4 regions of the Acidaminobacter sp. QWL-03 genome follow, and region 1 is predicted to be linked to each of the others. Evidence: riboswitches for the same ligand, from Rfam matches in the RefSeq annotation. Region 1 holds a riboswitch; each other region holds the start of a gene.

Region 1 (7,266 bases):
ACACCACGCACAAACTCAATTTTCAGCTTGCTGCATCTGTTTCTGATGTTGTTAAACTCCGCACACACCCTTGATTGGACTTCTTTTAAGGTGCTATTTTCTGACATGTTAAGTTCTTTGAGCATGCGTTCTTTTAGCTTGCTTTGATATTTTTCGACAGCCTTGCGCCAAACAAATGTGTATCGATTGGAGACTGCCTCAATCTTAGTCCCATCTATATACAGACTCTTTAGGTCTACATGCCCATCTTCTATGAGTATTTCCACAAATTGTCTCTGCAAATCCGCCATATGATCAATGAGCATGTTTTGAAATCGACAGATCGTGGTGTGATCCGGCGCTTTTCTACCTCCAAGAAGGTAGTGTCCTCTCACATCATACTCACAAAAATCTTCAATTTTTCGATTTGATGATTTTCCTTCGCTATTACAGAAAAGAACAATTTTAAGGAAGTTAACAAAATCTACGGCTGGCTTTCTGCCCTTTTTAGGCAAGGTGCTTATTATTGCGCTTAAATCCATCCTCTCTACTATTTTGCACACCAGTCTGACCTTGCTATCCTCTGGAATTAATGTGCCCACACTAAAATTCATTGGCAGTTGCCAAAATTGGGCTGAAGCGTTATGATGATCTAGGGTTATTTGGTTCTGCATAAATCAATTATACCCTATCGGGACTGGCTCTTGGAGCCGGTCCTGATTCATTTTTTGCAATTAAATAGACAGATGGTCATCAATTAGATTTCCATCTGTCTCTTTTTTAGGGGGGCCTATTTTGCAACAGCCCCTTCTTTTCCTTATTCACTTCTTCACCGGCTTAAGATCCAGCTCACCCCACATGCCGAGGTGCTCATCCAGGATTACTAAGACACCTTTGACACCGGTGATGGCTGCGGCAAACTTCACTGCGGTGTCAATATCCTCGGGGACGCTGACCTGGTTGGCGGTGGCGGTAGCGACGGCATCCGCTAAAGCTGTGTTTTGAGAGAGGATGACCGCAGCGTGTGCTCTCCCAAAGCTGAGGGAATGTCCAAAGCGGCCTGAGGAGGTGCAGATGCCAAGCGGCGTCTCCTCGGGCTTGATATGGAGGGCCAGACGGCCTGAGAGGGGAGAGTCTCCAGCGTAGATCAGGACGCGGCGCTCGGTGGAGAGGTTGAGGTAGAGATCGCCTCCGTTTTCGACTATGACGTCCGCATTCTGCCTGCGAAGATAAACGCCAACCGCTTCGGCTACAGCGCCAGCCACGGCGGCCATGGGTCCCACGCCGGCCGCAGAAGCAGACTGTTTCATTCGCAGTATCAAAGGCGGATCCTCGGGTCGAGGCCCGAGAGGGGTCAGACTATTCAGAAACTCAGGCTCTGACTCGATCTGGGTCACCAGGATGCTTCGGCACGCCGCCAGCACGTCTTCGACGCCGTTGATCTCTGATGACACATAAAGGTCAAGATCAGATTCCCTTTGGGTCACATTGAAGCGCTTGAGGGGATGAGGGTGATGGCCAGCTGTCCAGTCGCGGTAGAAGCGGGGTTCGTAGTGGGGGGTGGACGTCGAAGCGCTGGGTTGGGTGAAGTGACCATCGGCAGGGCCTTGGTTTTTCATTTTTAAAGCACCGGCTCCGGAACCAGCCCAGAAATGGCGCGGGATGGGCAGACCGGGATGCAGTGGTTGCAGCCCACGCACTTGGCAGGATCGAAGCTCAGCTTCCAGTCCGGCGCGGCAATGGTGAGTGCTTTGATGCCGCAGACGGAGGTGCAGAGGCCGCAGTCGGTGCAGCGGTTTTCGTCAATGGTGATCACGGACGGGATCAGGTCCACGTTGAGGCCCAGGTTCTGGAGATACTCCATGGCGTCGGCGATAGATTTCGAAGGGCCCTCAATGTCGTAAAGGAGGGAGCCCATCAAATTGAAATCGATGTTCGCCTTCAGGATGTTGAGCTTCAGGTCAAAGCGCTTGATGAGCTCGTAGGTCACCGGCGTGTTGGTGAGTGTGGAGGGGAAGGTCATGTACATTTTCGTTTTCACTATTCCAGCACCTCCGCGTTGGCCATTTTCTTGACGCCCTGATTCTGAGTGAAGAGTTTTACAGGGGCTTGAAGTTCGAAACTGCCGTTTTGGATCTTCTCTTTCAGGATGTCCGCGATTTCTCGGGCTTTCCGGAGGCTCGTGGTAGGGGAGGTCTTGACCATTTTGCCGTTAACTTCGATCTGCCCGCTTTGGAGCTCCGCGTAGTTGACTTTTCTAACCGTTGGTCTTGAGAGGTGCGGCACGGAATAATCGATCAGATTTGTCTCGATATCCTTGTTGCGCACTGCGCAAAAGCGCAGCATTTCCCGGTCGAGAAGGGGAATCGGAATGCCAATGCCCACGTTGAGGGAGGTGCCGTAGGCCTTGAAAACGGCGGGGCTGATGTATTTGGTGTCCATCTCTTTCAGATCACCAATGACCGCAAGCGTCGCGCCGGTGCCAATTGGGGTGCCGTTTGCATTTCGCGTCGGTGCAGTGTTGCACTGGGTACCGTTCCAGGACACGTAGCCGACCGCCCCACCAACAAGAATCCTGGTGCCCATGCCGATGGTCCTGAGCTCGGGATCATTCAGCAGCGGACTCAGCTCGCCGGAGGTCGCATAGGTGACGTTGCCGTAATTCGGAAGCAAGGTGCCCATGTAGGTGTAGACGGCCTTGCCGGAGCCGTTGGTTGCGGCGGCGTAGTTTTGGTAGGCATTTCTTGGATTGAACAGATAAGCCTCATTCAAATCTTTCAGTGTGACGGTGGCTTTAACTTTTTTGCCAGGGTAGCAGTCGGTGCCCTTGCTGGTGGCTTCAAGGACGATCTCTTTGCCATCGATTAAATCGCAAATGACGTGGGCGCCGCCGTACTCGTAGCCTTGGTCCTCGGATTCAGCGGTAGCACCTATGTAAGTATCCACAGCGGCCAATCCGCCGTAGGCCTCGACTTTGTTGAGAGTCAGCTTTTCAAGACGAGTTGGGGGATCGGAGTGCCCAAAGTTCAGGAAAGCGCCGGAGGAACACATTGGTCCGAAGGTTGCAGTGGTGACCACGTCAACGGCCTCGAAGACCGCTTCTTCGCCGTCGCGGTCGATCATCGCCAGGATTTCCTCAGCCGTGCAGACGACGACAGTGCCGTTTCTGATTTTTTCGTTGATTTCATCAAAAGTTCTTTTCTCTCTCAAGTGATGTCCCTCCATTTCAAAATTGAATGACGCACCCGAACATGAAAAAAGCCCCGCCGACGGCAGAGCTTACGTAATCACGCATTCCTCATCTTTCGGTTAAACCGCTGGATTTGGCACCACGCCTCAAAGGGCAGGTTGCCGGACTTCATAGGGCCAGTTCCCTCCGTCTCTCTGGATAAGAGTCATCTCGAATAAGAGATGACAAATATTTAATTGAATTTATTATAGTGATATGAGATGGGGATGTCAAGAGTTCATTTTACTTGTTGAGCTGCTTTCGCGCTGTTTCTGAGGTTAAATCCTCGCACCGGCCGCCTCTGAGGACCGCGCTGGCGCCGGAATGGCCAACTATGGCTTCTGCCAGGCGTGCTGTGTCCATGGCTTTAGCCAAGTCGATGCCGGTCTCAATACCCATTTCATGCATCATATGGATGATGTCCTCAGTCGCTATGTTGCCTGAGGCGCCCGGAATGTACGGGCAGCCGCCGAGTCCGGCAAAGGCGCCATCGAAGGTTCTGAAGCCGGCTTGGAGTCCGGCGATAATATTTGCCATGGCCATACCGCGAGTATTGTGGAGGTGGAGCACCCAGCGAACTTCCGGAAAGGTTTCGATCATGTGGCTGCCCAGTTCGAAGATGAGTCTGGGATTGGCCATGCCGGTGGCGTCGGAGAGAGATAGTTCGCTGATGCCGAGGTTGAGATATTGACGAGTGATCTTTTCGAGTTGTTCAACGGGAATTTTCCCTTCAAAGGCGCAGCCCCAGGCGGAGGACATTGCCCCTGAGACTTCAATTTTGTTTTTCGACGCGAACTCGACGCAAGTCTCAAAACCTTTCATCATTTCCAGAGGTGTTTGATTGAAGTTGTTGATGCAGTGGGACTCACTGACAGAGACCGTCAGCTTGGCTTTGGTCAGCCCTGCTGCATGAGCCCGTTCAAGGCCTTTTAAATTGGGCACCAGGACGCGGTATTCCACGCCGGGGACTTTGGTCATGCGGGAAGCTAACTCTTCAATCCCGGCCATTTGCGGGACCGCTTTAGGGTGGACGAAGGAGCCAAGCTCAACGATTTTTACGCCGGAGTCAACCACAGCATTTAGAAGCTGTAGTTTCTCCTCTACGGTGAGAATTTTTGGCTCATTTTGAAGGCCGTCCCTGAGTCCGACCTCGCAGATTGTGACTTTGTCTGGCCAGAGCATAATGGGTTTGGTTTGTGGGGTATTCAAAAGGGGGTCTCCTTTCAAGGGGAAGTCGAGAATTGTGTCTGAATTGTAGTGAGTGCCTGTTGCTCATTTCAGATTGGTGCCAGAGCTTAGTGTAAATTTACACTTAAAGAAGACTGGTGAAAACTGGGTGTCTGCGGCCTTTGGCCTATGAGAGAAAACTGGGTGTCTGACACCGAGTTTCTTTCATGACCCCGTGTTTCTTCCTTTTCGAGTCCTTATCTCAAATCCGTCACCTTGATATGATCCATGTCAGTAAAAGTTCTATTTTCACCTGCCATTGCCCATATAAAGCTGTAATTGCTGGTGCCGCAGCCAAAGTGAACAGACCAGCTTGGGGAGATAACGGCTTGCTCATTTTGCATAGCAATGCTTCTTAGCTCCTGTGGCTGCCCCATATAGTGGAAGACCAGGTTGTCTTCAGGTACGTCGAAATAGAGGTAAACTTCCATGCGGCGTTCATGGGTGTGGCAGGGCATAGAATTCCAAACGCAGCCTGTGTCCAGAATGGTGCAGCCCATGGACAGCTGGCAGGTCTCCAGAACTGCCGGATGGATCAGCTGATAGATCACGCGCTTGTTGGAGGTTTCAAAGCTGCCCAGTTCTACTTTGTTGGCGGTTTCGAGAGTGATTAACTTGGTTTCGAATTTGGTGTGGGCTGGGGCAGAGGTCATGTAGAACTTTGCGGGTTGGGACGGATCATCGCTTTTGAATAGGACTTCCCGGGTTTCCTTAGCAATATAGAGAGCGTTGAGGTGATTTAGGGGGTAGGGGTGACCATCTGCAATGACTGTTCCTGATCCTCCCAGGTTGATGATGCCCAGTTCCCGGCGCTCCAGGAAATAGCTGACGCCCAGATCTTTTTCAGGGTCTACGTTCTTCTGAAGGTCAAGGGTGGTGGTCAGCGGCATGGCGCCCAGGGTCAGAACGCGGTCGATGTGGGAGTAAACCGCAGTCACATTGTCAGGGATAAAGACCTGCTCAATGAGAAACTCGGTTCTAAGCTGGGCGGTGTCATAGTGCTTGGCATCTTTTGGGTTAGCGCCGTAGCGTACGTCCATTTGTAGTCCTCCTCAAAATAGGGGTCAGATTGTCTGAGCCTATGCATGAAGAATGCCTCTGGCAGCGGGAGACCGCTGCGCGGAGGCACTCAAGTTGAGTGTAAGAGATAAGTAGCTTCTGTTAATCAAAGATTTTTTCGCGTTCGAAGAGCTTTGGCTCCGCTTCTTCGGTGGCGATTGGCCCTTCGTGCTCGACATTCCAGTGTTCAAGTACTTCCGGATCAGGATCTCCAGAACTCTTATAGGCTTCTTTCGCAAGCCTGATGTCTTCCTCAAGCTGTTTAAGTTCAGAGAGCAGAGCTTTTCTTCGGTTGTTAAGGTCAGCGACTTTTTGGAGCATGGTTTCGCTCATTAGAACACCTCCTCATTTTAGCATTAAACTTATACCCTGAAAAGGGCGGGAATCACACCAAAAGGATAGTTGTGAGGGAGGAAGTTTGGGAAAAGAACGCGTGATTGATTGAAGTGGTGTTATACGCTTCGCTGGAATGGATGTAGAGGTGTCTTTTTTTGTCTGTTGATTTAGGTGGGCTGGGGGGTGGTACCGCTCGCCCTGAACCTTGCTGCGCTTCGGTCGCGTGCGAAGCCCTATTGCGTGCTGCGCCCTATACAAAGTCATATGATTTTGTGCACGTCTTAAGCTTTTTGCGAATTATCTGAAAAAAAAGATTGTAGATTGTCGACAATCTGCTATAATGGGTACATAGACATCAGAAAATTCTCCTTTGCAAAGGGGTTATGCCCAATGGCAGAAGCTATAACTGAATATCAACGGGACAATTTATGTTCCGTTGTCTCCGATTATATCAAAGAGCAAATACTTGTCGGGAAGTATAAAGCCGGAGACCATGTGCTGGAGGCGACAATTGCGAAAAATCTTGGCATCAGCCGCTCACCGGTGAGAGAAGGGATTAAGGATCTCGAAAAGGAAGGCATTGTCGAGATCGTTCCCAGAAAGGGGACCTACGTCACAACTTTCAGCATTAAGGATATCCACGAGGTCTTTGATATTCGAATTCTTCACGAATATGACATATTAAGGATCCTGATTCAAGAGCGCAAGTTAAACGAAGAAGATTTTAGAATTTTGACCAGTCTGGTAGACCGCATGGTCTTCATTGTTAAAAGTGATTTGAGCGATCAGGAAAAAGTTATTCAAATCAACAAAATGGATATGGATTTCCACATATACCTCTGGAATAAATCTGACAGCAAGCGTCGGATAAAAATTTTGAAAGATATGTTTTTTCAATTAAAAATGGCTATGATGTATGATACCAATGAAACCGGAGATTTGATGCAGACTGCAACAGATCACTATGAGATCATTGAGCATCTCAGAAATGGGGATCTGGAAAAGTGCAAGGCAGCATTCCTGAATCACATCAACAGTTATAAACAGGGCAACTTTGAGAATCCCTATTAAGGCTCCCAGCTAAAGAGGAGGTCCTCTCCTTTTTAATAACAATTGTCGACAATCGACACAAAATCTTACAATTAAGATTTGTCACAATTAGTCACAATTAGTCACGATCGACTGTACGAAATCACAAAGTCATTAAAGGTGTTCAGAAGTAGCAATCAAAGGACGGAGGTTGAAAGAGAAATGAGTAAGACGCTGTATTTCGAAGTATCGGAATATCAGGAAAGACTTGGCCGGACGCAGAAAAGCATGGCTGAGAAAGGTATCGACGCACTAATCGTCACAGATCCCGCCAACATGAATTATCTCTCTGGGTTTGACGGATGGTCCTTCTATGTCCATCAATGCCTGATCGTGTTCGTGGATCA
Region 2 (7,266 bases), 1.2 Mb from region 1:
CACACCATGGCCGGGCAAAGAGCTCCATACCCACAGGCACCCCAATTGGCGCCGTGTCTGTAGGTTCGGAGAAGCCGGCAGGCACTACGACAGAAGGGAAGCCGGTCACAGCCCCAAGAACCCCGTTTCGATCCACCTGTGAGCCCCCGACGGGCACCACCAGGCACTTTTGATGCGGGAAGACAATCAGATCGAGGTCATGCTGCGCCATGAGCGCCAAAACCTGATCCTGAAGCTGTCGACGAAGATCCATTCGTCTGCGGTAGTCCTCGCTCTCGGTGGACAGTGTCACCGCGGTTTTTAAATTCTCTTCTATGCCCGGATCGTATAGGCCACTCTCTAAAAGCGCTTCAAGGGAATGATATGGGGATTTGCCGCCGAGCCTCTCAAGATATGAACCAAGATCCCGCTTCAAGTCGTAGAGGTGAACGCTGGTTTCTGAAATGAGCCTGCCCGAATCCAGGGTGACGTCCAGTTCGACCAGGTGCGCGCCTTTTGCTTCCAAGACCTTTAAAGCTTCAGTCATGACGCGATTCACCGGCTTGTGCACTTCATCGCTTCCGAAAAAGCTTCTCAGGACACCTATAGTTTTACCTTGCAGCCCGTCAGACTTCAAAAAAGCAGTATAGGACGCCTCAACCGGACTATTGCCGCGGGACAGCGCCGTCAGCGGATCCAGGGGATCATAGCCTGCCAGGATATCCAAGGTCTTAACCGCGTCTTCCACCGTCCGCGTCATTGGCCCTGCCGTATCCTGTGTCAATGAATAGGGCACTATGCCGCTGCGGCTCACCAGCCCCAGTGTTGGTCTGAATCCCACCAGACAGCAGGCACTCGCTGGTGACCGAACAGAATTCACGGTATCTGTCCCAATGCCAATCACGCCAAAATCTGCGGCAATGCCCGCCCCGGTGCCGCCGCTGGATCCCCCAGGCGTTCGTGTCAGATCATAGGGATTCAGTGTCTGTCCCAGCACGGAGCTAACCGTTTCACCCCATACCGCGAACTCGTGCAGGTTCATTTTGGCGAGAATGACTGCCCCTGCCGCCTGCAGCTTTTTCACAATCCAGCCATCCTCATCCGGCGTCACCCCCAGAAGCGCTTTACAGCCAGCAGTTGTGGGCATAAAGCTGGTATCCACGTTGTCTTTCAGCAGCACCGGAATCCCATGGAGCGGCCCCGTCAGCCCATCCTTTTTAAAAGCCGCGTCCAGCGCCTTAGCCTGCTTCAGGACCAGCGGATTTACTTGAATGACCGCGTTGATCTTTGGCCCCTGCTGATCATAGCGCTCGACCCTATCAAGATACATGCGGACAAGGGCCTCACATGTCAGCCTGCCTGTTATCATAGCCTCATGTAGGCGTTCAATAGTCGCTTCCAAAAACTCCTTCTCCAAATTCAAACGCTCCGCCTCCCGGTTCAATGGTTTAAGATCATTATACACCCCTTGATTGTATATTAAACCGTTGCCGAGCGACAATCCGAGGTGGGACTTATGTCGCTTTTTTGAAATCACAATACAATTTGGCGTCAAAAATGGTATATTGTTATAATGTAACCAGTGGTTACGAAAGCTTTAATTTCAGGAGGCCCAAGATGCAAAAGGAAGTATTCAAAGGGAGCATCCTTTTTGGACCCGTTCCGGTGGCCCTTGTCACGACCATCGGCGAAAAAGGGGAACCTAATGTGTTTACGGTGGGGTGGATTGGTGTTGCTTGCACGAAGCCGCCCATGCTGTCTATAGCAATTCGAAAGGAGAGAGTGTCCCACGCCAATCTGATGCGTCATCCGGAATGTGTGGTCAATCTGCCAACACGGGAAATGGTGCAGTCGGTAGACTTTTGCGGTGTCAGAAGTGCATCTCAAGTCGACAAGATTGCGCATTGTAATTTTGAACTTGAACCTGGCATCGCGGTCAGTGTGCCCTCGATACGGTCATGTCCCATAGCCCTGGAGTGTGTGGTGCGCAGTGTGACACCGCTGGGGACCCATGACCTGTTTCTCGTCGAGATATTGAAAAACAAGGTGGATCCGGCACTGATCGATGAGGAAGGCAAGATTCATATGGAGAAAGGAAGTCCCATCACTTATCTGCACGGAACCTATTACGCGCTTGGGGGGAAGCCAATTGGCAGCTTTGGCTTTTCCGTTGCCAGGCGCAAGGCGGCCAAGGAGAAGGTCAGCCACCTGCTGAAGCCTTCCAAAAAGACATCCGGTGACAAGGCAAAATCAAAGAAAGGCAGGTCATTGTGATGCAAACCTGGATCTTATATTTGACCTCTTTTGGGCTGTTGGCATTTTCCTGGCAGAAAGACAAGAAAAAAACCAAAATGGCGCTCAAAAAAGCGCTGAAATCCTTCGAAAATATATTGCCTCAGATTTTGGGCGTCATCACCCTGGTCGGCATTATGCTGGCGCTTATAAATCCTGAGGTGATCAGCCGCTTGATCGGAGGAGACTCCGGTTGGATTGGCGTGACAGCGGCGGCACTGGTCGGCGGGATCACGCTGATCCCAGGCTTCATTGCCTTTCCTACAGCGGCTATGCTGCTGGAGCGCGGTGCCGGCTACATGCAGATTGCGGCTTTCATTTCATCCCTGATGATGGTCGGCGTAATGACATTTTCTATTGAGAGTAAGTATTTCAGCAGGAAAGCGGCATTAATCCGGAATGTGTCTGCCTTCGTTTTTTCTTTCCTGGTCGCCATTATCATTGGAAAGGTCATGGGTGAGTTTTAATGGAGGAGAAGATGAAGCAAAACACAAATCAAGGACCGGGTCAGGGCCCGGGAGGTCAGCCACCCCAAAAGGTGCCGCTGATCAAACGGTATGCCTTCTTCCTGGTGACCGCTGCACTTCTCATTGTGTTATACCTGGTCAGTCCCACCCAGGGCGAAACTGCGGCGCTAATGACAGGCAAAAGTCTGCTCGAAATGCTGACCATCATTCCGCCAATCTTTCTGCTGCTTGGACTATTGGACGTCTGGGTGCCGAGAGAACTGCTCATCCGCCATATGGGTCCCGGCTCGGGACTGCGCGGCGTGCTGCTGGCCATCCTGATTGGTTCTGCGGCTGCCGGACCGCTCTACGGCGCGTTTCCGGTCGCAGCGGTGCTCATGAAGAAGGGCGCGGGCTTTAAGAATGTCATGATTTTCATGGGTGCCTGGTCCACCACTAAAATTCCGATGGTCCTTTTCGAGATCACCTCACTGGGGAAAACTTTCGCGTTGACGCGGCTGATCGCAAGCCTGGCGGGTATTTTCATCATCACACTGGTGGTAGACCGCATGCTCACCCCAGAGGAAAAGGCAGGTATATACGCGAAGGCGGCGGAATTCTAGGAAAGGAAACTGGGTGTCAGACACCCGGTTTCACTCTTTTTGAATCCGGGTGTCTGACACCCAGTTTCCGCTGCCCTCCAGTTTCCGCCGTCAGATTCTGCGTACAATATAACCAAAATTCGAATTGGCAGAAAATTGTCGAAATTTCAGTTGACGTCCTAACTGCCAATATGCTAAGATTCAATTCAACCAAATATCGAGACACTCTTATCAAGAGCGGCGGAGGGACAGGCCCTGTGAAGCCCGGCAACCAGCAGTCATGCATGGTGCTAATTCCTGCAGCGAAAGGTTTTTCGCTGACAGATGAGTGAGGATCCGACCATGTGATTATCGACCTCTTTCATCAAAGGGGTCTTTTTATTTGGAAAAAATCATAAAAAGGAGTAATGAATATGACAGACACAGCTTACAGATTCGAAACCCTTCAGGTCCATGCAGGTCAGGAACCGGACCCGGTCACAGGCTCCAGAGCCGTGCCCATTTATCAAACCTCGTCCTATGTCTTCAGGGATGTGAACCACGCTGCAGATCTCTTTGCTTTGAAAGAATCTGGCAACATCTATACGCGCATCATGAACCCTACGACGGATGTCCTTGAAAAGCGCATCGCGGCCCTTGAGGGCGGCATTGGTGCGTTGGCGGTAGCCTCCGGTTCCGCGGCAGTCACCTATGCCATCATGAACATCGCGCAGGCGGGAGACGAGATTGTCTCGGCGGCGACCCTCTACGGCGGCACTTATAACCTTTTCAAGCTGACTTTCCCTAAATACGGCATCGTGACCCGCTTTGTGCAGCCGGACGACCCGGAGAACTTCAGAGCAGCTATCAACGAGAAAACGAAAGCGATTTATATTGAGTCCATCGGCAACCCGGGCATCAACCTCATCGACTTCAAAGCCGTGGCGGCCATTGCCCACGAGCACGGACTGCCGCTGATCGTGGACAATACCTTCGCGACCCCATACCTGTTCAGGCCTTTTGACCATGGGGCGGACATCATCATCCACTCGGCGACGAAGTTTATTGGCGGCCATGGGACGACCATCGGCGGACTGATCGTGGACTCGGGCAAGTTTGACTGGGCGGCTTCCGGGAAGTTCCCGGGCCTGACTGAGCCGGATCCGAGCTACAACGGCATTCGCTATGCGTCGGATGTCGGGCCTGCGGCGTATATCATCAAAGCCAGAGTTCAGCTCCTCAGGGACACCGGCGCCTGCATCAGCCCGTTCAACTCGTTCCTGCTGCTCCAAGGCCTTGAGACATTGTCGCTGCGCGTGGAGCGCCACGTCGAGAACGCCCAGAAGATTGCCAGATTCCTCGAAGCCCATCCGCTGGTCAGTTGGGTCAGCCATCCTGATCTGGAGAGCAATCCGTACCACGGCCTTGCGAAGACCTACTTCCCGCGCGGCTGCGGCTCCATCTTCACCTTTGCCATCAAGGGCGGCCTCGAAGCGGGTGTCAAGTTCATTGAAAGTCTAAAGTTGTTCTCGCTGCTTGCCAATGTGGCAGACGCAAAGTCCCTGATTATCCACCCGGCCAGCACGACGCATGCTCAGCTGGATCCGGACGCCCAGAAAGCGGCGGGTGTCACGCCGGATCTGTTCAGGATTTCGATTGGCATTGAAAACGCCCAGGATCTGATCGAGGATTTGGATCAGGCTCTGAAGGCGGCGCTGAACGCTTAAAGTGCTGCTGCCGATGGTCGCGAAGCCGAAATACCCGAGTTTCGAAACCATCGGCAGAAACGGCTTTTTCAAGTAAGACGCACAAAACACATTTAACATTCAAACCTGCATTCTGCCGCGCGATCGCCTTGACTATGGCCAATCACCAGCGCGGTGACTTCAGTTAAATTTTAGGAGGCGACTCTATGCCTGTCATCATTCCAAACGATTTGCCCGCCGCGAGTATCCTTGCGGCTGAAAATATTTTTACCATGACGGAGTTTCGTGCAACCCACCAGGACATACGACCCCTTCGCATTGCGATCCTGAACCTGATGCCGACCCGCGAGACTACAGAGACGCAGCTCCTCAGAGTACTTGGAAATTCACCAATACAGACGGAGGTCGTCCTGGTGCGGCTGGAGTCCCATGACTATAAGAACACGTCCTCTGAATACCTGGACCGCTTCTATGTCCCATTTTCCCAGATTGAGCATCAGAAGTTTGACGGGCTGATCATTACCGGTGCGCCGGTCGAAAACCTGGAATTTGAGGAAGTGGGCTATTGGCCGGAGCTTGCTAAAATTTTGGACTGGAGCCGGCACCACGGGTTTGCCACCCTCCACATTTGCTGGGGGGCCCAGGCGGCTTTGTATCAGCATTATGGTATACCTAAACTGCCTCTGGCTGAAAAGTGCTTTGGTGTCTTTGAGCATAAGGCAACAGTACAAAACTGCAAGCTGATGAGGGGCTTCGATGACGTCTTCTGCATCCCGCAGTCCAGACACACTACCGTCAGTGAAGAGGACATCAGCAGGATCGATGACCTTGAGATCGTGGCGACGTCTGAAGCGTCTGGGATTGGTCTGATTGTGTCCAAAAATGGAAGAGAAATTTATGCAACAGGGCACTTGGAATATGACCCGGAAACCCTGGGGGCTGAATATTTTCGAGATGTGAACAAAGGCTTGGATATCCAGCCGCCAGCCAACTATTTTCCTGAGAATGATCCTTCTCAAGCACCTGTAGTCCGGTGGCGAAGCCACGCCCATCTGTTCTTCTCCAATTGGCTGAATTATTTTGTCTATCAGGAGACGCCATACAATCTGGATGAGATTGAATAAACCTTTGTCAGGCTTTCTGGTTCGGCAGATTTCATCCTGGGTATTAATATCTGAAATTGGAGAGCTATACTTCAGATGAGACTATTAATTGAATCGGGGAGGTTGAGCAATGAATTATGCATTTCAAATGCTGATGAACCGGCGATCTGTACGAAGCTACAGACCTGATCCGGTGCCTAAGAATGTACTCGAGCGCATCATGGAAACCGTTGTTTTTGCGCCGTCTGCAAGAGGCGCTCAGCCCTGGCATTTCAGCGTTGTGACAAATGCGGAAATTTTAAAGCGGATCAGCGGTGTGAACCGTGACATCGCGCTGGCTTCAGGAGATGAGCGTCTGAAGGCCGGTGCTGAAGACCCTAATTTCAGCAATTTTTATAACGCGCCAGCAGTCATATTTATTTCGGCACCAGAAGCCAAACATGCCCTGGCGGATTGTGCCAATGCTGCCGTCTACGCCAGTTTGGCGGCAACCGCTCTCGGTCTGGGGTCGTGCTATATTGCTTCCTTCAGGCCGGCTTTTGAATCCGAGCACGGACCAGAGCTGAAAGCATTGATGCAAATTCCAGAAGGGCATCAGCCGCTCTATGCTGTTGCCGTGGGGTATACCTCAGGCGTCGAGCCCAAAGCGGCACCGCGAGTGCAGAGCTCAGTGTCCTGGATTGGTTGATTTCAGAGGCGCCACTATGATTTGAAGGCTCAGTCGAATACGAGTCATTGGGCAAAAACCCTTGTTGTGTTCTTCAGCCCCCAAAATTAAAGGCATTGGAAACGGCTTATTTGTCCGTTTCCAATGCCTTTTTCACGCTTCGGTTAGTGTGAGACGACCTTTGGAAGCTCTTTGGCTTGAGTAACCCAATCTTCCACTTGCTTAAGAACAGGTAATTTCCTGACTAAATTTTTGGCTTCGTTGACCTCGGTCATTTTGGTGAGGAGATTTTCAGGCTTTCTCTGAGCCAGCTCGGGAACCGTGTCAACGCCAGCGGCTTCAAGCAATTCGGCATATTCGCCGCCAATGCCTTTGACGCGCATCAGGTCCACATGATTAACCCATTTTAGAATGAGCTTCTCAGAAATGTCACATTCTGCTGCGAGTGCGGCTCTCCCTTTCTTTGTAGCGCCTTTTTCCATCAGTGCTGAA
Region 3 (7,266 bases), 940 kb from region 1:
GCCCTCGACAAAGCGCTTGCCAAAGTCTGCGAAGGTCGCCGCGTCCACGGAAAATTCCGTGCGGCCGCTGACGGAAACCGGCAGGCCCGCATTGGCCTGAACCATCACCGGTACCTTGGCGAACGCCAGGATCCGCTGAATGATGGGCTCCAGCTCTTCTGGACCCAGGGAACAGTTGACGCCTATGGCATCAATGCCAAGAGCTTCCAGGGACAGGATCATGATTTCGGGATCCGTTCCGGTGAGCGTTCGGCCGTCATCCGCAAAAGTCATGGTTGCGAAAACCGGCAAGCTTGAATTTTCCTTGGCCGCCAGTACCGCAGCCCGGGTTTCCCCGAGGTCTGACATGGTCTCAATCAGGATGAGGTCCGCTCCGGCCGCCGCGCCGGCGACAATTTGTTCTTTAAAGTACTCATAAGCGCCGTCGAAGTCGAGGGCGCCAATAGGTTTCATCATTTTCCCAATCGGGCCAAGGTCAAGGGCAATCAGGGCTTGCCGCTCACCGCGGGCAGCCTTGGCGTTCTCCACCGCCGCCGTGATCACCTCTGCCACCGAATAGCCGCTGGTGGACAGCTTGTAGGCGTTGGCGCCAAAGGTGTTGGTCGTGATCACATCTGAACCGGCCTCCAGGTATTCCCGGTGGATTCGTTGGATCAGCGCCGGATCCACAATGTTCAACGCCTCGGGGAGGGTTCCGGGTTTCATGCCGTAGCGCTGGAGCATGGTGCCCATAGCGCCGTCAAAAATCATCAATCGGTCTGGGGCAAACAGCGCCGTGAATGCAGCAGATGAAGACTTATGTAGTTCGCTCAAAAAATCACATCCTCAGATTATTTTAATCGTAAAAAATGTTGTTTTATGTCGTTGATTCATTATACCCATTTCGAGCAGTCTATGGCAAAAAAGACGCCCGCTTAACGGCGGCGCGTACACGTCTCCTTCAGCGGGCAGAGGTCACAGCTTTCAAGGCCGCAGCGGTGAAGTTTGGCCGAGTCCGTCGTCTCATCTCCCTGAATCTTGGGCAGTACACCCAGGATCGCCACCACGCTTTTGCGCGGCGTCAGCAGGTAACTGTCGCTCAATGAGACGCCAATGCGCTTGTGGGCCACCAGGGCCTCCAGGATAGCCTTCTGAATGGTCAGGGACAAGTCGCCATAGCCGGGACTGTAGCGAAAAGTCAAATCACCTGCCCGGCTGCGGATTTCGGCTTCGCATTTGTCGCACCAGGCCTCTGTTAATGCGGAAGCACAGGCGTCCGCGATCAGGCCGGCAGTCGGGGACAGATGGCTCTTCAAAGTGATCAGGCGCTCCGCCTGGGGTCCCAGCGTGCAGGCCATGAGGTATACGGTGTCGCAGGGCGCCAGGAGCTTCGCGATGTCCTTTCCGAGAAGGGGCTCCGAGAGTCCATGGAGCCAGATGCCCTCGGTTGTCTTCTTTTCGACGGGGAAGGGGTTATAAATCCAGCGGCCAACCAGCTTTGCTTCGAGCTCCGATGAGAGCGCCTCGACTTCCGCGAGGGTCTGGGGATCGGCCTTTTTAATCTCGCGGATGCCCAGATACCGCAGGACTTCGTCGCGATTGATCACGCTATCCCTCTTTTCTGTTGCTGAGGGCCTTGCGGATGGAGCCAATGCTCTCCATGATGCGGCGGGTCGGCTCCGGTCGGTTCATGGTATAGAGATGGATGCCGTCGACGCTGCCGCTGGACATGAGATCGATGATCTGGTCGACCGCGTAAGCGATGCCGGCCTCCTGAAGGGCTTCCGGATTGTGTTCATATTTGTCGAGGATGCGCATGAACTTTGGCGGCAGGTTGCAGCCGGACAGCTCCTGGATCTTTTTGATCTGATGGATGTTGAGGACGGGAAGGATGCCTGCCAGGACCGGGGTCTTGATGCCGAGGAGCTCCATCTTCTCTCTGAACTGGTAGAAGAGCTCGTTGTCGAAGAAGAGCTGGGTGATCAGAAAGTCGAGGCCGGTCTTGGTTTTGAATTTGAGGTTTTTGAGGTCGTCTATTTTGTTTCGGGACTCAATGTGGCCCTCCGGATAACAGGCGCCGCCAATCGAGAAATTGTCAAACTTGTGGATGTCCTCAATGAGCTCATAAGCGTACCGGTATTCCGGTGTCCAGCTTTTGTCCTCAAGAAGCGTCTGCGGGATGTCGCCGCGCAGGGCCAGAATGTTTTCAACGCCGCTGGCGCGGATCTTTTCAAGGGTGTCGATCATGCTGGACCTGGAGGAGGTGACGCAGGTGAGGTGGGCAATAGATTCAATGCCATAGGTATTTTTGATTTTGGAGGCAATTTCAATGGTGTTGTCCTGGCTCGTCCCGCCGGCGCCGTAGGTGACGCTGATGAAGTCCGGGCGGAGATCTTTCAGGGCCTCAATAGTTTCATAGATCGTTTCGATAGGGTAATTGGCCTTAGGCGGAAAGATTTCAAAGGAAACAGTCGGCCGGGTGGCAATAAGCATGTCTCTGATTTTCATTGGGGTGACTTCCTTTCATTGGCTATAAATTTGCTGAATTAGGATCAGTGGCCGGGTGTTTCGAAAGTCTTTAAAGATTTCAGGCAAAAAACAAAGCTCTACCGAAGTAGAGCTACGCATGTCGTGATCTCATCTCCCGGTTAAACCGCTGGACTTAGCACCACGCCCTTTTGGGCAGGTTGCCGGACTTCGCAGGGCCAGTTCCCTCCGTCACTCTGGATAAGTGCCATCCCGGACGGATGGCGGCTATTGAATTGAACTAATTATAAAAAGGAAGCGGCCAGATGTCAAGGCGAAATTCAGAATTTTTAGTTCTATTTTCACGTCTTTTTAAAAGTACAATAAGTTTGTAAGGTAAAAGCCACTGAAAGCATTGACTATCAATGGTTACAAAATATAATAAATATTTTCTAAAACCCTTGAATTCGTCCGAAAGTTCTGATATTATACATAACAATATATCGATATTCATTTGCGACGACGGGAAACGGAAAACGCAAACGGTTGCCACAGAGAGTCGACATTTGGTGAGAGTCGACGCAAGTCCGCGCCTTTTCAAATCATCCCTGAGCAGAAACGCTGAACACCTTGTATTTTGAGGCATGTAAGTGTTTTCGGTTGGCCCCGTTATCCGCCCAGGCTTGATAGAGCCGAGTGAGTGGCATTCGTGCAAATAAGGTGGTACCGCGGAATATTCCGTCCTTTCATAGTGAGAGGGCGGTTTTTTTGTTGGGAGAAAAAGGAAAAGCGTCAGAATTGGAGGGCTTTCAAATGGCATTACACATGGTTAAAGACAAGGTAACTTATCACGATTTCGTGGACTTCAAAGCGGCGAAGGAAACTCTTAAGCCGGTGATCCGAGAAACCCCGCTTATTTTCAGCGAGGCATTCAGTGAAGAGTGCGGCAACCGCGTCTACATAAAACCGGAAAATTTGCAGGTCACAGGTGCGTTCAAGATCCGTGGCGCTTTTAATAAAATCAATAAATTAACGGACGATGAAAAGGCCCGTGGCGTGATCGCATCCTCGGCGGGAAACCATGCCCAAGGCGTCGCGCTGGCGAGTACGCGTCTTGGCGTTAAGGCAACCATAGTCATGCCGAAAACGACGCCAATCATCAAAGTGGAGGCTACGAGAAACTTTGGCGCTACTGTTGTTCTCGCGGGCGACTGCTATGATGAAGCTTATGAAGAAGCTATGCGGCTTCAAAAGGAGCAAAACAGCGTCTTCATCCATCCTTTTGACGACCTGGATGTGATTGAGGGTCAAGGGACCATCGGCGTGGAAATCCTTGAAGAGCTGGAGGATGTGGATGTGGTGCTGGTGCCTATTGGCGGCGGCGGACTGATTGCGGGCATTGCGCTGGCTATGAAGCAGCTGAAGCCTTCCGTAAAAATTGTAGGGGTCGAGCCTGAGGGTGCCATGGCTATGAAAGCATCTGTCAAGCAGGACGAGATCGTGTGCCTGACGCATGTGGACACCATTGCGGATGGCGTTGCCGTCAAGAAACCGGGAAAACTGACTTTCGACATCATCCGGGAATATGTCGACGAGATTGTCACTGTCAGCGACCGCGAAATCATGGAGTCCTTCCTGATGCTGCTTGAAAAGCACAAGCTGATCGCGGAGAACTCCGGGGCAGTCGCGCTGGCAGCCCTCAAGAAGCTTCACGTCTTCAACAAGAACGTCGTCAGCGTCGTCAGCGGCGGGAATATTGACGTGGTGACCATCTCCACGCTGATCAACAAGGGTCTCGTCTCACGAGGGCGGCTCTTCTGCTTCAGCGTCGAGCTCCCCGACAAGCCGGGCGAGCTGGTCAGAATCTCCGAAGTCTTGGCAAGACTCAATGCCAACGTCATAGGTCTCAACCACAACCAGTTCAAGAACACCGACCGCTTCATGAACGTGGAGCTGGAGGTCACATGCGAGACCAGCGGCCATGCCCATATTGATGAAATTCAGCGGGAGTTGGCGAAGATTGGGTACAAGGTGAGGAAGGTCTATTAAAATGTAAATAAATGGGTGGAAGGCAGTGTCAGACACCGTCTTCCTTCCAAAGATAAAAGAGAGAGCCCCAGTGAAGCGTCACGGCTTCACCTGGCTCTCTCTTTCATTTGAGTGAAACTCGGTGTCAGCGGCCTTTGGCCTATCGACCCCGAGTTTCTCCCTCCTCTTTAAAGCGCACTCGAAATCTTTCTAATAATCCCCATAGGGGTTTGCTCAAGGTCCTGTCCAAGCGGGTTATCCTTCAGGATTTTCGCAATTTTGAGTCTGTCCATGCCCGGATGGGAGGTGCCCAAAATGACGCCGCTGATGTCGTTGATGTCTGCAATTGCCACCTTGATGCCCCTGAGGTGGGCGCTGATTTCACGGGCGACCTCATCGGGTTTATCCGGCCCCAGGACGACGCACTGGTTGTACGGCGGCAGGGTATTCGGGGTCGGGCCGTCAATGGACGACGCCTTGTAGCCCGCGAGCTGATAAAAGACGCCCTTCTTGCCGAGGGGCTTCGTCACAGCGCTGGCCGCAGCCGCCATTATGATGCGCGCCGTACCGCACTCCCTGAGAGCCATTTCCATGGTTTCAGGAATGCCAAGGCCAATGCCGGCCGGTGTCTTGGTGACGTACTTGGAGAGTACTTTAGCAAGCCTTCGCGGCTTGATATCCTTCATATAATGCGCGCGGCCCTGAGTGATCGCGACGATCTTTTCCGTAATAAACAGGATGTCGTCCTTCTCCAGGTGTTCCCGGGCGTAGGTGTCGACGATTTCCTTCAATTGATCGCCAAACATGACGACATGGGTTTTGATGGGGATGCGCAGGAAGCGCTCGCCGCCAATTTCAATTTCGGGATATTTTACTTTCTTTGGCTTGGCAGGTTGAGCCGGTTGTGCAGGTTGAGCCGGTTGGTTGGGTTCAGTCATGGTCAAATCCTCCATTCAATTGGTCGAGCGGTCATTTGGAGCCCTCGTTGTGCCGATGGTCACCTATCGGCAGAGCACTGGAAGCGATCCGCTGAATCATAGTCGCTTCCGGCGCACCGAGCCGTATTGTTTTATGTAAGCCTCTGGCTGCGAAAAAGAGTGTGATGGCGGGAAAAAGCCAGCTGGACAACGCGTAGGGCAGGTAGGCCGCGGTGGAGACACCGGTGACGGTGGCCACCAGGATGCCGTTGATATTCCACGGAATGAGCGGTACACACACGACGCCGGTATCGCTGATGGTTCGGGCCAGCAAACGGCGGTCGATTTTGAAAGCGTCGTATTTTTCTTTAAAATAATTGCCGGTGATCAGCGAGGTCATGGTTTGATTGCCGGAAACCAGACTGACCAGGAGGCTGATCATGCCCGTGGCAAAGATCAGGTGCCCCTTGGTGTTGAGATGCCTTGAGGCTCTGTCGAGAAGCGGATCGAGACAGCGGATTGTCTGAAACAGGCCACTCAGGGCGGAGGCAATGGCTATGAGGAGCAGCGCGCCCATCATTGAAATCAAACCGCTGCCTGAGAACAAGGCACCTAGGGGACCACTGCCCTTGAGACCACTGAACAGCGGCAACCACTCAAAACCGCCTCCAAGGAGGCCGCTCCCTATGCTGAGGACGAGTGCCGCGCTGAGACTGACCACCATATTCTGACGCAGGACGAGTACGAAAAACAGCATCACTGCGGGCGGGATCAGCTGGCTGGGACCGATTTCAAAGCTCTGCCCCAGAAGCTGCCTGAGGGCGTCCAGAGACTGTGCCTGTGACGCGCTGGCAGAGGGCCCAAATAAACCATAGGATATGGTTGTCATTATAAACACCGGAAGGGTGGATGACAACATATAAACGAAATTTCCTTTCAAATCTGTGCCGGTGATTTCCGAGACGAGGTTAAAATTGCTCGACATGAGGGAGGTACGGTCGCCCGTATAAGCCCCTGACACCACGGCGCCCACGATCATGGCTTCATTCAGTCCAATGCTTCTGGCAATCGCTATGAAGACCAGACCTACGGTGGAGGTGGTCCCAATGCCGGAGCCTAAAATCATGGACACGGCGACACTGGAAAGATATGCGGCCACTGCCAGATTAAAGCCGGAAAAAGCGTCTATGGAATAGGCCATCAAGGTGGCGAGGACCCCGGTCTGCATCCACAGGGGAATGATCATACCCACCAGGGCCAGCATCATGAGCACCGTTTTGACTTTGTAAACACTGTCAAGGGACGACTGAACCAGGGGCTTGAGCGGATAGCCGGCGCGCAGGGCAAGGCCGAGGAAAATCAAATAACCGGTCACCAGCCCCCAGTAGATGGGCTTTCCGAACGCTATGGACGCGCCAAGGGCGAAGATCGTGATCAGCAGTCCCAGGCTGACGACCTGGGTGGACAGGGTCTTTGGCCTGGTGGGATCAACTGCGCTTTTTGTCAATGGCGGCGAGTCTGACACTTTAGACGATTGAGGGTTGTTTTGCTTCGATGACGAAGGATCAGGCATGGCAGACCTCCTGAATTGTGACTGGGATTATTCTTATATTATCATAGATGCCTTGACAGAATAAGTCATCCAGAAAAGTAGGCAAAAAAATTTACGCCTATAACGTGAATTTAACATTAATCGGGTATATTAAAGGGGATAACTCTGGAGGTGCATCTCATGAATTCAAGTACTGCAGGCTCAGGACAGGCTGCTGCGACCGCCCAGCCAAAGACAAAGATTTTGATTATAGAGGACGACCAAAATATTTCAGAGCTCATTCGCTACAACCTGGAAGCCACCGGTTATACGGTCCTCGCGGCT
Region 4 (7,266 bases), 1.1 Mb from region 1:
TGGCTTCTGAAAGTGGACGGAAAAGCCATGGACGTCTATGAGTATATAATTTTATTTTCAAATTTTGGTTACATGGGATACCCGGTCATCAATCTGATTTATGGCGCCCAAGGCGTCTTTTACGCGGCGATCTACAATCTGCCGTTTTCTTTTCTGGTGTGGACGCATGGCGTTCACGTACTGAAGCGCCACACGGATTCGGCAGGCGTAAGCTCGAAGAAGGTTCATATCAATGCCAGTTTGGTTGCAATTGTGACAGGCTTTACCCTGTTCCTGCTTTCAGTCGAGCTGCCGGCTCCAATATTTGATGCGCTGACTTTGGTCGGCTCCATGACAACACCGCTGTCTATGATGTTTATTGGGTTTATTTTGGCGGACAGTGATTTCAAACAACTGACCATGGATTGGAAGGTTTACGCCTTTTCTATCCTGCGACTGCTGATCATGCCCATCTGCGTCTATTTGGTACTTAAGACAATGGGTTTTGGGGGGCTGCTGCTCGGTGTGCCGGTGGTCATATCGGCCATGCCCGCTGCGGCCAATTCAGCCGTCATAGCGGCCCAATACGGGAGTGACTACCAGCTCGCCAGCCGTGCCATCTTCATCTCGACACTTCTGTCAATCGCGACCATTCCGTTGTTTGTGGCACTGCTTGCAGCATAAGCTGTGCGCTTACAAAAAAATAGTGCCGTGAAATTGGTTGATTTCCAATTTCACGGCTTTGTTTTTTGGGATAAGCTATTTCTTTAATGACAGAGTCCTGAGCTGATACGTGATGCTGCCGTCCTTCAGGTTGACAGCAACTGCCTTGGCCCCTGTTTTCAGGTCAAAGGTACTGGAAGGTGTCAATGACTGAACGTCGACGACGCTGGCGTAGCGTGTCAGTCGCAGGTCAGGATCCTTGGAAGTGCCGCCGCTGAAAATCGTCGTGCGGATTCCCTTGTTGTAGAGCTGCTCGAGCTTTTCGTAAAAGAGATTTTCTTCAAGCTTATCTGAGAACTCGAGGGTGGAGTTGGTGACGATCATAAGTGACTTTTCACCGCTGCCGGCGATCATGGCGTTAGTGCGTGCCAGGAAGGACTGCCACTGCTTGGCGTTCGACTTGATGATCGACTTGTTCTTGACATTCAGAGTGACTACGGCGACTTGATCTGAAATAAATTCACTGTAGCCGGAAGCGACGACTTCAGTGCCCATGAGGTTGCCAAGCATAGCATCGACATTACCTGCAAAATAGGTCTTTGAGGATTTGTTAAGCTGTGTAGCAGCGTTGACGTAGTTGAGATAGGTGGTATCCGTCTTAGATCCGGGAGTGCCGTTCAGACGAGTACCGGCTTCAAATCCACCATAGACCAAAAGCGTGGTGCCGCCGTTTGTATTGACCTTTTGAGATTCAAGTTTAGGCAGTTTATTCACATCATCCGGAAGGTTGACCTCCAGAGCGTTCTTCTTGATTGAAACCAGTTGGTCGATGACGATGACGCCGCGGTCTTTTCTGGCCGGATTATCTTCAGCCACGTAAATGCGCTCCACTTTGACGGGCGCTTTCATGTCGTTGGGATAAACCGCTTCTACAAATTTCCATCCTTCCCAGTTGATGCTTGGTGCCAATTCAAGGTTGACCACCTTGCCGTCTGCGTCCACTAACTTAACTTTCAGCATGTGCTCATAGCCGTAGTTGCCGAAGACCCACAAGCCCAGCTTGTCAGGGACGTCAGGAAGGGTGACGCCTGTTTCGCCCAGCATGACATAAGCAGCTCTTGTCGCTTCTGTCTTCGAGAAGTCGAAGATCAGACGCCCGCCCGTGGAACCGTTCGGGCTGAACTTAAGCGGTACAAAGCTCCCTGTCACCTCTTGAGGATACCCCAGGAAAGTTGCCGATGGCTGCTCAAAGTCAAATAGAACGGTATGTGACTCGCCGACGGCTATTGGCAAATGTTTTTTAATGCCATTGTATTCAACTGTGATCACGCCCTTGCCGGGATTGACTCCCGCTGTGAAAGTACCGTCAGGATTTAATGCGATCAATTGATCCGGAATGGTCCATGTCGCGAAATCCGTAGGCAGCTCAGCCTGATGCCCGGTCGCATCGAGGGCGAACAACTTGAAGTTTCCAGTTTCGCCAAGCTTCAATTGGAGCGAAGATGGCTTGATGATCAGATCCACCGCGTCTTTATAGACCTCGATGGTCTTTGAAGCGGTCAAGCCGCCATAACTTGCAGTGATGACACCTTTGCCTGCAGAGGAAGGTACAAAGCCTTCTTCGGTAAAGCTGCCTCCAACGCCTGTCACTGACCAGCTGATCAGAGCCGGATCGATCTCAACCGGGCTGCGGTTGGCATCAATGCCTTTCAGAGACAGCTCAAGCGGTGCATTGACAAAGATTCCGGACTGAGCGGCTTCCAACAGAATCAGATCCAATGTGCCGCCTTCCGCAGTGCTGATCACGCCAATGCCGTTGTGCACCCTTCGCTCCGGGCCGTCAGAGGGGGTATTGACCACGTCGAGGTCAGTGGAGCCAACCGGCCGGACGACCATGGTAGTTGAACCGCCTCCGTCGAGGTTTATAGCATCATAGGCGCCAAGCTCAATTAGAAGCTGAGAGAGCTCAGGCTGATTCAAGCCTCTGAAATTATTGGTTCGGCCGTCAACCGTCAGCAGGATCAATTGTTGTTTGTCCTTTGTGATCCCGGCTGCCGTTCTTGGATGTTGACCGGCTATATTCAACGTGTAGGTGCTGACAGGCTTTCCGTCCTTTACCATGACGGAGCCGCCGCCTATGGTGAAGTCAATATTTTTCAGCGAGTCGCTGTAATCGATCTCCACGGTGTCGCCGACGCGGAAGTTGTCCCGCAGCTCCTTGATTTTAGTGCCTACAGCCGCGACAACAAAGGTGTTGTCAGTGAGCGGATAGGGGTTGCCATTTTCCTGGAAGCCTCTGACAACGCCATTTTCGACATACATTTCAAGAATCGCGACATTGGCTGTTTTACCGAAGGATTTTGCTGCCCATTTTGAATCGAAGACAATGGCGCGGTCGTAATTCAGATAAGGTTTGTTGATGTAATTCAATGACATTGTGTAACTGCCATTGGATAAGGTCATTTCATAGTTTGCCCAATGATCAATGAATGGAACACCGTAGTTAGTAATATTGAGTGAGGCAAATCTAGTGTCTCCATTTGGGGTCGTAATCAAAGCACCTTCGTCCACAATAGGGCCAAGGGTCGAGCTTGTCGCCGGATCAAAAAAGTCAGCGTTGACAGAGCCGATGAGATTGTCATAGGATTTTGAAATGTTTGATAAACTGGCCTTAGCTGACAAAAGGCTTGGATAGATGGGTTTGACCTTGAGATTTGGGTTTTTCAGATCAACTTTCAGGACGTTGACGTTGACCCAGCCTCCGTCCGTCAGGCGAAGCAGTTTTTCGTACTGCACACCATTTGTAATGGTTTCGGTTGTTTTATTCTGATAATAAAGCTGATAGTCAGCAAAAGCCGACGAGGTGATAAGTGACAGAGCAAGGGCGGCTGTAGCAAATTTTCGCCCAATGCGGATAAATTGTGGTTGCATAAAATCACCTTCCCAACCCAATTATACTAAATTTCCCGGAGTGGCCTATTACAGTGACCTTACGAAATGGTTACAAAGATAGGGGTTGAAAAAATAGGTTGCTATCCTATATCTCCTGTGCTATAATTTCAATGGTCAAAAACAAATAATTGAATCCTTATTGAGAGTGGTGGAGGGAATAGGCCCAATGAAACCCGGCAACCGGTACGAACGGTGAGAGGCCGCATTTTATATGCAGACCTTGAGTTTGTTCAGTAAAAAGGTGCTAAATCCTACAGTCGCTTTTTGGACGACTGAGAGATGAGGTGTGCTTAAGTAATCTGAAGTGCCTCTTCTTTTCTGAAGGGGCTTTTTTTATTTGCGCGGCACGGTTCTGGATTAGTTGTCGGAGCCGGGACCATCGGCAGGGTCTTTAAAGGGTCCTGCATGAGACACTAACACAAATTGATGAAATTCAGGAGGCATGAAAAAGTGAAAAAAAGACTCTTTACTTCTGAGAGTGTTACAGAGGGACATCCGGATAAGATCTGCGACCAGATTTCTGACGGCATTCTTGACGCCATTCTCGCCAATGACCCAAAAGCACGCGTCGCATGTGAAACTGCGGTAACAACAGGTCTCGTGCTCGTTATGGGCGAAATAACGACGAGCTGTTATGTTGACATTCCGAAGACAGTTCGGGACATAATCAAGGACATTGGTTATACACGCGCGAAATACGGTTTTGACGCGGATACTTGCGCGGTGATCACTTCTATTGACGAGCAGTCCGCGGACATAGCCATGGGCGTGGATGACGCGTTGGAACATCGCAGCGGCCAAATGACGGATGAGATCGAAGCGATTGGCGCAGGGGACCAGGGCCTGATGTTCGGTTACGCCTGCAACGAAACGCCAGAGCTGATGCCGCTGCCTATCTCGCTGGCGCATAAACTGGCGCGGCGTTTGACAGAGGTCCGTAAAAAAGGTGTTCTCGACTATCTCCGCCCGGATGGAAAAACCCAGGTGACAGTAGAGTATCATGGGGATACGCCGGTTCGAATTGATACGATTGTCATTTCGACGCAGCACAGCCCGGAGGTTACCAGAGAACAGATCGAGAAAGACCTGAAGCAGTATGTCATTGGTCATATAGTGCCTGAAGCGCTTTTGGATGAAGAAACCAAATACTACATCAATCCAACCGGACGCTTCGTCGTTGGGGGACCTCAGGGTGACTCCGGTCTGACTGGAAGAAAGATCATTGTCGACACCTATGGCGGCTATTCACGTCATGGCGGCGGCGCGTTCTCCGGCAAGGATCCTACAAAGGTGGACCGCTCCGCGACCTATGCTGCACGCTATGTTGCCAAGAACATTGTAGCGGCAGGCCTTGCGGACAAGTGTGAAATTGAGCTCGCTTATGCTATAGGCGTCGCAAGACCGGTCTCTGTACTGGTTGAGACCTTTGGAACCGGTAAAGTGTCTGAGGAGAGGATTCTTGAACTGGTCAACAAGCACTTTGACTTGCGTCCGGCGGCCATCATTCGGGACCTCGAGCTGAGACGTCCTATTTTCCGACAAGTTGCAGCCTATGGACACTTTGGCCGCACGGATCTCGATGTCCCTTGGGAGCGTACGGATAAAGCAGCCATTCTTAAAGAAGAGGCTTTCAAATAATTAAAGGTCACAGGGTCCTGAATCTCTTATGATTTAGGACTCTTTTTTTGAAAAATATCTAAATTATGCTATAATGCATTTTAGTAACTACATTAATTTTGGAGCGTGATTGATTTGGAACCAAGTGACTTATGGCAAAGTATTTTACTGATTTCGCTTTTAATGATGTCAGCATTTTTCTCAGCCTCAGAAACAGCGCTGATGTCACTCAGCAAAATCAGACTCAGACACATGGTGGAAGAAAATGTTAAGGGCGCTGAACGGGTATCCCGCCTTTTAAAATCTCCAAGCCGTCTGTTGGGTGCCATACTGGTCGGCAATAATATTGTTAATATAGCGGCCTCTGCGCTTGCAACATCTATAGCCATTGCAATGTTTGGTCCTGTTCAAGGCGTTGGTATTTCGACGGTTGCCATGACATTACTCGTACTGATCTTCGGTGAGATTACACCTAAATCTTATGCCTCTGAACATTCGGAGAAACTTGCGCTTAAAGTAGCCGCGCCAATCTCATTGATCATGGTGTTAATGACACCTGTGCTTTCAGCCGTCATGTTCATTACCGGACTTCTAATCCGTTTGTTGGGCGGAAGTCCTAACAAAGATCAGCCATTCATCACTGAGGAAGAGCTGAAGACTATGGTGACGGTCAGCCACGAGGAAGGTGTCCTCGAAGGCGATGAAAAGAAGATGATTTACAACGTATTTGAATTTGGAGACTCACAGGTTGGAGATGTCATGACACCTAGAACGGATATGGTCATGATTGAGAAAAATATGGAATTTCAGGAAATTGTGGATATTTTCAAGAGCGAAAGGTTTTCGAGAATTCCTGTATATGACGAGACGCCGGATAATATCATTGGTCTTTTAAATGTCAAGGATCTGATTTTTTATGAGCCGCTCCATAACACTTTCAATATTGAGGACTTTATAAGGGAACCTTATTTTACTTACGAATTCAAAATGACCAGCGAGCTTTTTTCGGAGATGAGATCGAAACGCGCTGCTATAGCTATAGTTTTGGATGAATACGGCGGGACTGCGGGCATGGTCACCCTTGAGGATCTTGTTGAAGAAATCGTGGGCGATATTCAAGACGAATATGATGACCACGAGGTTTCAATAGAAGTGATCCAGGAAGACGAGTATGTTGTGGACGGATCAACTAAGATTGATGTGGTCAATGAAATGCTGGGGCTTCGTATTGAAACCGAGGATTTTGACTCCATAGGCGGGTTTATCATTGGTGAATTCGGAAGATTGCCAGAAGTTGGTGAGCGAATTGAACACGGCAATGTTGAGTTTGTCGTTGAGAGTATCGAGAAAAACAGGATAGAGAAGCTCAGGATTTTGACCTGATTAATCAAATAATGCAATTGACATGAAATCGAAAGAGCGCAGCCTTATGTGATATGGCTGCGCTCTTTGACTGTTTAACTACCTACTTGCGTTGGTTTATATATCAACAGGTCTTCTTGGTTCATGATAATGACCTGACATGCTGGTGCGATAATGCCCATTTCAGCTTGAAAGTTTAATGGATCGCCGCCATGCTCAATAAATGTGCCATAATGGCATGGAATGGCGATTTTCGTTTTAAGATCACTTGCGAGACGTGCGCCCTCAGCAGCGTTTAAATTTCCGAAATTCCCGTTAATGGACAGAAATGAAAGATCTGGAGTGCTTTCAGCAAGCCAGGTTAATTTTTCGGGCCTGTAAGCTGTATCTCCTGAAAAATAAAGCACGGTTCCGTTGATCCTCATTAGTATTCCAACCGCGTCTGGCGATAATGTGCCATGATCTGCGAAGACTGCTTTAATTTTTGTGTTTTTAAAATCAATTTCTTTATCTAGACGTAAGGGTACTATACGGGCAGGCTCTAATCCGATTTCTAAAAGCTTCAAGCAGCAGGATTCGGGTCCCAGGAAGATGGCATTGCTTTGGTTGGCGACTATTGGAATGGCGTCATAGTCAAAATGATCAAAGTGCAAATGTGTCGTAATATATAAATCGGGCTTCAATTCTTCGGCG

The links. A riboswitch is a leader RNA that binds a small molecule or an ion and turns the genes downstream of it on or off. The one in region 1 is predicted to bind S-adenosylmethionine.
Region 2: it holds a riboswitch for S-adenosylmethionine, as region 1 does, so the genes downstream of both, AC4PHM_RS07460 (homocysteine synthase) here and AC4PHM_RS01880 (homocysteine biosynthesis protein) in region 1, are expected to answer to the same signal.
Region 3: it holds a riboswitch for S-adenosylmethionine, as region 1 does, so the genes downstream of both, metF (methylenetetrahydrofolate reductase [NAD(P)H]) here and AC4PHM_RS01880 (homocysteine biosynthesis protein) in region 1, are expected to answer to the same signal.
Region 4: it holds a riboswitch for S-adenosylmethionine, as region 1 does, so the genes downstream of both, metK (methionine adenosyltransferase) here and AC4PHM_RS01880 (homocysteine biosynthesis protein) in region 1, are expected to answer to the same signal.

The regions. Positions count from the first base shown of each region.
Region 1 covers NZ_CM178752.1:434,616-441,881, forward strand. The annotation lists gene AC4PHM_RS01865 (IS1182 family transposase) at 1-653, opposite strand, end outside; gene AC4PHM_RS01870 (UPF0280 family protein) at 801-1,598, opposite strand; gene AC4PHM_RS01875 (NIL domain-containing protein) at 1,601-2,020, opposite strand; gene AC4PHM_RS01880 (homocysteine biosynthesis protein) at 2,020-3,189, opposite strand; SAM riboswitch class I at 3,275-3,374, opposite strand; gene AC4PHM_RS01885 (hydroxymethylglutaryl-CoA lyase) at 3,452-4,417, opposite strand; gene kduI (5-dehydro-4-deoxy-D-glucuronate isomerase) at 4,633-5,475, opposite strand; gene AC4PHM_RS01895 (hypothetical protein) at 5,597-5,827, opposite strand; gene AC4PHM_RS01900 (GntR family transcriptional regulator) at 6,221-6,901, shown strand; gene AC4PHM_RS01905 (M24 family metallopeptidase) at 7,082-7,266, shown strand, end outside.
Region 2 covers NZ_CM178752.1:1,627,922-1,635,187, reverse strand. The annotation lists gene AC4PHM_RS07480 (amidase family protein) at 1-1,402, opposite strand, end outside; gene AC4PHM_RS07475 (flavin reductase family protein) at 1,597-2,253, shown strand; gene AC4PHM_RS07470 (permease) at 2,253-2,738, shown strand; gene AC4PHM_RS07465 (permease) at 2,750-3,340, shown strand; SAM riboswitch class I at 3,545-3,650, shown strand; gene AC4PHM_RS07460 (homocysteine synthase) at 3,733-5,025, shown strand; gene metA (homoserine O-acetyltransferase MetA) at 5,211-6,128, shown strand; gene AC4PHM_RS07450 (nitroreductase family protein) at 6,238-6,795, shown strand; gene AC4PHM_RS07445 (DUF4332 domain-containing protein) at 6,939-7,266, opposite strand, start outside.
Region 3 covers NZ_CM178752.1:1,370,337-1,377,602, reverse strand. The annotation lists gene AC4PHM_RS06280 (homocysteine S-methyltransferase family protein) at 1-813, opposite strand, end outside; gene AC4PHM_RS06275 (hypothetical protein) at 915-1,586, opposite strand; gene metF (methylenetetrahydrofolate reductase [NAD(P)H]) at 1,588-2,487, opposite strand; SAM riboswitch class I at 2,614-2,713, opposite strand; T-box leader at 2,956-3,194, shown strand; gene ilvA (threonine ammonia-lyase) at 3,259-4,494, shown strand; gene AC4PHM_RS06260 (coenzyme F420-0:L-glutamate ligase) at 4,662-5,411, opposite strand; gene AC4PHM_RS06255 (Na+/H+ antiporter NhaC family protein) at 5,443-6,963, opposite strand; gene AC4PHM_RS06250 (response regulator) at 7,123-7,266, shown strand, end outside.
Region 4 covers NZ_CM178752.1:2,975,481-2,982,746, forward strand. The annotation lists gene AC4PHM_RS13870 (AEC family transporter) at 1-663, shown strand, start outside; gene AC4PHM_RS13875 (phosphodiester glycosidase family protein) at 739-3,573, opposite strand; SAM riboswitch class I at 3,728-3,880, shown strand; gene metK (methionine adenosyltransferase) at 4,045-5,232, shown strand; gene AC4PHM_RS13885 (HlyC/CorC family transporter) at 5,338-6,594, shown strand; gene AC4PHM_RS13890 (MBL fold metallo-hydrolase) at 6,669-7,266, opposite strand, start outside.